One region of the Mitsuaria sp. MSU3D genome, then DNA from elsewhere that is predicted to be linked to it. Evidence: predicted binding sites of a transcription regulator. Region 1 holds the regulator's gene; the other holds the start of a gene.

Region 1 (3,409 bases):
CCCGACGACACCGGTTACGCCTCGCGCGTGCTGGCCGAGCAGGACCTGCTGAAGGCCGTCGCCCAGGGACGCAACGTCAGCCCCTCGGCGCCGCGTCCGATCCGCGAGCCGGCGTCCGCGCCGGCCTCGACCGGCGAGCAGGTCGCCATGACCGCCGTCATGCGCTGAACGCTCGTTCCGCGACCTCGATCAACGGGTTCCACGGGAACCCGTTTCTCATTGGGCGAAGCCGGCGACCCCTCTGCCGTGGGAACAATGTCACGAGATGCCCGGCGCCCCTCGACGGTGCGGCTACACTGCGGGCTTCGCGCAACTGGCGATCAGGGCGCCCTGCCCGGAGACGGATCGGTCTCCGCACAGGCGTCGCCCGAGGTGGGCCACCACCGGGAAGCGCGAACGGCCGGGGATCTCCCTGGCTGTCCGTGCCGTTCGCCTGGGCCGCCGTCGTTCCGTCCTCCGTCGCCGGGTCGCTGTCATTCCAGAAGAATGGCGACCGCGCCGATGCGTTGCCGGCCGGGCGGCGCCAACCCTTGAGCCGACATCATCATGTTTGACCGCACCCAACAGACCCTCGCCAACGTCGACGCCGAAGTCTTCGCCGCCATCCAGCAGGAGACCCGGCGCCAGGAAGACCACATCGAGCTGATCGCCTCGGAGAACTACACCTCTCCGGCGGTGATGGAAGCCCAGGGCAGCCAGCTGACCAACAAGTACGCCGAGGGCTACCCCGGCAAGCGCTACTACGGCGGCTGCGAGTACGTGGACATCGTCGAGCAGCTGGCGATCGACCGCCTGAAGCAGCTCTACGGCGCCGAGTTCGCCAACGTGCAGCCCAACAGCGGCTCGCAGGCCAACCAGGGCGTGTTCTTCGCGCTGCTGCAGCCCGGCGACACCATCATGGGCATGAGCCTGGCCGAAGGCGGCCACCTGACCCACGGCATGGCGCTGAACATGAGCGGCAAGTGGTTCAACGTCATCTCCTACGGCCTGGACGCCAAGGAGGCGATCGACTACGACGCGATGGAAGCGCTGGCGCGCGAGAAGAAGCCCAAGCTGATCATCGCGGGCGCGTCGGCGTACTCGCTGCACATCGACTTCGAGCGCTTCGGCAAGATCGCCAAGGAGATCGGCGCCTACTTCATGGTCGACATGGCGCACTACGCCGGCCTGATCGCCGCGGGCGTCTACCCGAACCCGCTGCCGCACGCCGACGTCGTGACCTCGACGACGCACAAGAGCCTGCGCGGCCCGCGCGGCGGCATCATCCTGACCAACGACGAAGCGATCGCCAAGAAGATCAACTCGGCGATCTTCCCCGGCATCCAGGGCGGCCCGCTGATGCACGTGATCGCCGGCAAGGCGGTGGCCTTCAAGGAAGCGCTGACGCCCGAGTTCAAGGCCTACCAGCAGCAGGTCGTCGCCAACGCCAAGGTGCTGGCCGACACGCTGATCGAGCGCGGCCTGCGCATCGTCTCCGGCGGCACGCAGAGCCACGTGATGCTGGTGGACCTGCGCCCCAAGAACCTGACCGGCAAGGAAGCCGAGGCCATCCTGGGCGCGGCCCACATGACCTGCAACAAGAACGGCATCCCGAACGACCCGCAGAAGCCGATGGTGACCAGCGGCGTCCGCCTGGGCACGCCGGCGATGACCACGCGCGGCTTCAAGGAGGAGCAGGTCCGCAAGACCGCCCACCTGATCGCCGACGTGCTGGACAACCCGCATGACGAGGCCAATCTGGCCCGCGTGCGCGAGCAGGTGGCCGAGCTGACGCGTCAGTTCCCGGTCTACCGCTGAGCGGAGTCCGCGGCGCATGCGATGCCCGTTCTGCGGTCACGGCGACACGCAGGTGTCGGAGACCCGGGAGTCCGACGAAGGCGACGTGGTGCGTCGCCGCCGTCGCTGCCAGTCCTGTGACAAGCGCTTCACGACCTACGAGCGCGCGGACATCGCGCTGCCGATGGTCGTGAAGAAGGACGGCACGCGCGCCGAGTTCGACATGGGCAAGCTGCGCGCGTCGATGACGCTGGCGCTGCGCAAGCGGCCGGTGAGCATCGAGCAGATCGACGCGGCGCTGGAGCGCATCCAGGAGAAGCTGCTCAGCACCGGCGTGCGCGAGATCCCGTCGACCAAGCTGGGCGAGCACGTGATGCGCGAGCTCAAGCGCATCGACAAGGTCGCCTACGTGCGCTTCGCCTCGGTGTACCGCTCGTTCGAGGACGTCGACGAGTTCCGGCAGCTGATCCGAGACATCTGAGGTCGCGGGACGCCGCGCGTGTGCGGCACTGAAGTCGTGCGTCATTGACGCGGCCTTCACGGACTTTTCAGGCGCATCCCCCGCGCATCCCCCAAAAGCCGGCCCCCTTCAGCGGGCCGGCTTTCCCCTCCTGAAGGCGAAGCGCAACGGCCGCCGTCTCCCTAGAGTTCCTGGCAACTCTTCGGGAGATCTTCCTTGCAGCCCTCCGCTTCCCCATTCCCCTGCCATCGCCCCACCGCCCCGCGCGGCATCGGCCTCATCGAGGTGCTGGTCAGCGTCGCGCTGGTCGTGCTCGTGGCCCTGCTCGCCGGGCCGGACCTGCGCGACTGGCTCTGGCGCCAGCGACTCGCGAATGCCGCGCAGGCCGTTCTCGGCGATCTTCAACTGGCTCGCAGCGAGGCGATCCAGGGCTCGCGCAACGTGAGCCTGCGCTTCGGCGGCGATGAATCCGCCGTCAGCGGCAGCGGCCGCTGCTACGTGCTGCACACCGGCGCCGCCGGTGGCTGCGACTGCCACCTGGATGCGCCACCCACCTGCCGCGCCGACGCGCAGGCGATCAAGCAGGCGCGCTGGGTGCGAGACCGGGGACGGCCGGAGGTCACGGCCAACGTGCCCTCGATGCTGTTCAGCGGACGCCAGGGGACCGTATCGGTCAGCGGCACGGTCGAGGTCCGCATCGCCAGCATCGGCACGGTCCGTCACATCGTGAGCATCACGGGCCGCGTGCGCAGTTGCACGCCCGATGGCGCGCTGAACCGCCTGCCGAGGTGCGCATGACGCCGCTGATGACGCCGCTGACGCCGTCGTCGGTGAAGCCGCCGATGAAGCCCCGCATCACACCGCGATCCACCGAGCGAATGACCATGCGAGAAGGCAAGCCACTGGGCCGCCGCGGTTTCTCGTTGATCGAGATCCTGACCGTGCTGGCGATCGTTGCCGTGCTGGCGGCGCTGACGCTCCCCGGTTTCCGCGATCAGGTCATGAAGGGCCGGCGCGCCGAGGCGCGCGAGGCATTGCAGGAGATCCAGCTCGCGCAGGAGCGTTTCCGCTCGCGCAGCCCGCGATACGCCGCCCGCCTCGAAGACATCGAGCAGCCCGCGACGACGAAGGGCGGGCTTTATCGGCTGCGCCTCGTCCAGGCCGACGCCACGC
Region 2 (3,409 bases), 2.8 Mb from region 1:
CGCCGCCGCTGACCGGGTCGACCTCGGCGCTGGAGCGGCTGGTCGGCGATTCGGCACCGATGCGGCAGGTGCGAGAACTGATCGAGAAGGTGGCCCGCAGCATGGCGCCGGTGCTGATCAACGGCGAGTCCGGCACCGGCAAGGAATTGGTCGCGCGCGCGATCCACGACGTCAGCGCGCGCCGTCCGCAGCCGTTCATTGCGGTGAACTGCGGCGCGATTCCGGAGCAGTTGCTGGAGGCCGAATTCTTCGGCTATCGCAAGGGCGCATTCACCGGCGCGAGCGAGGACCGCGAGGGCTTCTTCCAGGCCGCGCAGAACGGCACGCTGTTCCTCGACGAGATCGGCGACCTGCCGATTGCGATGCAATCCAAGCTGCTGCGCGCGCTGCAGGAGCGTTCCGTGCGTCCGGTCGGCGCGGTGGCCGAGATCCCCGTCAACGTGCGTCTGCTCAGCGCCACGCACAAGGACCTGGCGGCGGAAGTGGCGGGCGGTCGCTTCCGGCAGGACTTGTATTACCGGCTCAACGTCATCCAGATCCGCGTCCCGCCGCTGCGCGAGCGCATGGAGGATCTAGCGCCCATCAGTGCGCGGATCCTGCTGCGCATCGCCGCCGACGCGGGCGTCGCGCCGGTCCCGGTGTTGACGACGGCCGCGCTGGCGACCCTGTCGCGCTACAGCTTCCCCGGCAACGTGCGTGAGCTGGAGAACCTGTTGCATCGCGCGCTGGCGCTGTCCAGCGGCGATGGCATCGATCTCGCGGATCTCGGTCTGCCCGACAGCGTGCTGGGCCCGGACGACGCGCCGGTCGATCCTGCCTTCGGCAGCATGGACCCGTCGCTGGCGGCTGTGCTGCCGGCCGAGGCTGGCGGCGGCGCACCGCTCCCGTCCGATCTCGCGGCCTACCTGGACGAAGTCGAGAAGCAGATCCTGCTGCGCGCGCTCGAGCGCCATCGCAACAACCGCACGGCGGCCGGCGCGAGCCTGGGTCTGTCGCTGCGTCAGATGCGTTACCGCATGGCGCGCCTGGCGATCTCGATCGGCGGCGACGAGTCCTGACCCCCGACTGTCTTCTGCGCGCATTGCGACCATGACCCCACCGCAGGTGGCGACTCAGGGAAGGTCCTCATCGGACTTGTCCTAGCCCCCAGGGACACCCTGCGAAGTCGTCATCGAATTGCCATCGTCGCAAGCGCAGCAACCATGGGCGTTCGCAGCGCATTCGGTCCGCCAGCCCGCGTGGATCCTGGCGCTCCGGACGCGATGCGCGAATCCATCGGACATGTGCGGGGTCAGGTCTTCCGGCTAGCCCAGCGGGTGGCGGACGTCAAGCGGGGAGGACGCTACCGCTAGTTCCTTGAAGGTCCCGGGACCACTAGATATAGTGTTTTGCATGCTATCCTGCTGACTTCGCAAACACGGCGATGAATGCTCCATCAGAAGTCTTGTCCGCAGTGCCGGCCCCCCAGCCGGAGGAGCGGAATCACCAAGCCAAGGCGCATCTTCAGCATCGCGAGCACCACCTGACCCCCTGATCGTTTGGCCCTTCGGAAAAGCCGGGCCGGGCGCAGCATTTTTTGTTTTCCAGACCAGAACGAGGATCCCATGCAGACAGTCGCCGCCACACCGACCGCTGAAACGGGCCTGGCGCAGGCTCCCCGCGAGTCCGCCGCCGCTTCGGCCAGCTTCCCGCAGCACCAGATCATCCGCCGCAACGGCGCGGTGGTGCACTTCGAGCCGAGCAAGGTGGCGGTGGCGATGATGAAGGCGTTCCTCGCGGTGCACGGCACCAGCGGCGCCGCCTCCGCGAGCGTGCGCGAGACCGTCGACGCGCTGACCGACTCCGTGACCCGCGGCCTGCTGCGCTCGCGTCCGGCCGGCGGCACCTTCCACATCGAGGACGTGCAGGACCACGTCGAGCTGGCGCTGATGCGCGGCGGTCACCATGAAGTGGCGCGCGCCTACGTGCTGTACCGCGAGCGCCGCACGCAGGAGCGTGCCCGCCAGGGTGAACAGCAGCAGGCCGCCGTGCTGGAGTCCGGCATCTCGGTGACCGAGAACGGCGTGCGCGTCCCGCTCGACCTGAACAAGCTGGCCGCGCTGATCGCGTCGAGCTGCGAGAACCTGGGCGCCGACGTCAAGCCGGACCCGATCCTGGCCGAAACGAAGCGCAACCTGTACGACGGCGTGCCGATCGACGAGGTCTACAAGGCCGCCATCCTGGCCGCCCGCACGCTGATCGAGAAGGACCCCGGCTACACGCGCGCCACCGCGCGTCTGCTGATGCACACGATCCGCCGCGAGATCCTGGGCGAGGACGCGACGCAGGCCGAGATGGCCACCAAGTACGCCGACTACTTCCCTGGCTTCATCAAGAAGGGCGTGCAGGCCGAGCTGCTCGACGAGAAGCTGCAGCAGTACGACCTGGCCCGGCTGGGCGCCGCGCTGAAGGCCGAACGCGACCTGCAGTTCGACTACCTGGGCCTGCAGACGCTGTTCGACCGCTACTTCCTGCACGTCGACGGCACCCGCATCGAACTGCCGCAGGCGTTCTTCATGCGCGTCGCGATGGGCCTGGCCCTGGGCGAGATCGACCGCGAAGCCCGCGCCATCGAGTTCTACGAAGTCCTGTCGACCTTCGACTTCATGAGCTCCACGCCGACGCTGTTCAACGCCGGCACGCGCCGCTCGCAGCTGTCGAGCTGCTACCTGACGACGGTGGCCGACGACCTGGACGGCATCTATGAAGCGCTGAAGGAAAACGCGCTGCTGTCGAAGTTCGCCGGCGGCCTGGGCAACGACTGGACGCCGGTCCGCGCGCTGGGTTCGCACATCAAGGGCACGAACGGCAAGTCGCAAGGCGTGGTCCCGTTCCTGAAGGTGGTCAACGACACGGCCGTCGCCGTGAACCAGGGCGGCAAGCGCAAGGGCGCCGTCTGCGCCTATCTGGAGACGTGGCATCTGGACATCGAGGAATTCCTCGAGCTGCGCAAGAACACCGGCGACGACCGCCGCCGCACGCACGACATGAACACGGCGAACTGGATTCCCGACCTGTTCATGAAGCGCGTCATCGAGGGCGGCGACTGGACGCTGTTCAGCCCGTCGACCTGCCCGGACCTGCACGACCTGTTCGGCAAGGCCTTCCAGACCGCCTACGAGGCGTACGAAGCCAAGGTCGACCGCGGCGAGCTCAAGCTCTACAAGCGCATGCCGGCCCGCGACCTGTGGCGCAAGATGCTGACGATGCTGTTCGAGACCGGCCATCCCTGGATCACGTTCAAGGACGCCTGCAACGTCCGCAGCCCGCAGCAGCACGTGGGCGTGGTGCACTCGTCCAACCTGTGCACCGAGATCACGCTGAACACCAACGACAACGAGATCGCGGTCTGCAACCTCGGCTCCGTCAA

Evidence for each region. Region 1 encodes NrdR, which represses ribonucleotide reductase genes. Its sites were predicted from a motif close to CACNANATNTNGTG; they were not measured.
Region 2: the regulator NrdR is predicted to act here: its motif matches at 1,373-1,386, upstream of AC1VNM_RS18090 (ribonucleoside-diphosphate reductase subunit alpha).

What each region holds. Positions count from the first base shown of each region.
Region 1 is NZ_CP200314.1:1,329,242-1,332,650, reverse strand. It holds gene AC1VNM_RS06090 (lytic transglycosylase domain-containing protein) at 1-168, shown strand, start outside; gene glyA (serine hydroxymethyltransferase) at 547-1,797, shown strand; gene nrdR (transcriptional regulator NrdR) at 1,814-2,257, shown strand; gene AC1VNM_RS06075 (GspH/FimT family pseudopilin) at 2,453-3,034, shown strand; gene AC1VNM_RS06070 (type IV pilin protein) at 3,031-3,409, shown strand, end outside.
Region 2 is NZ_CP200314.1:4,104,759-4,108,167, reverse strand. It holds gene AC1VNM_RS18095 (sigma-54-dependent transcriptional regulator) at 1-1,058, shown strand, start outside; gene AC1VNM_RS18090 (ribonucleoside-diphosphate reductase subunit alpha) at 1,605-3,409, shown strand, end outside.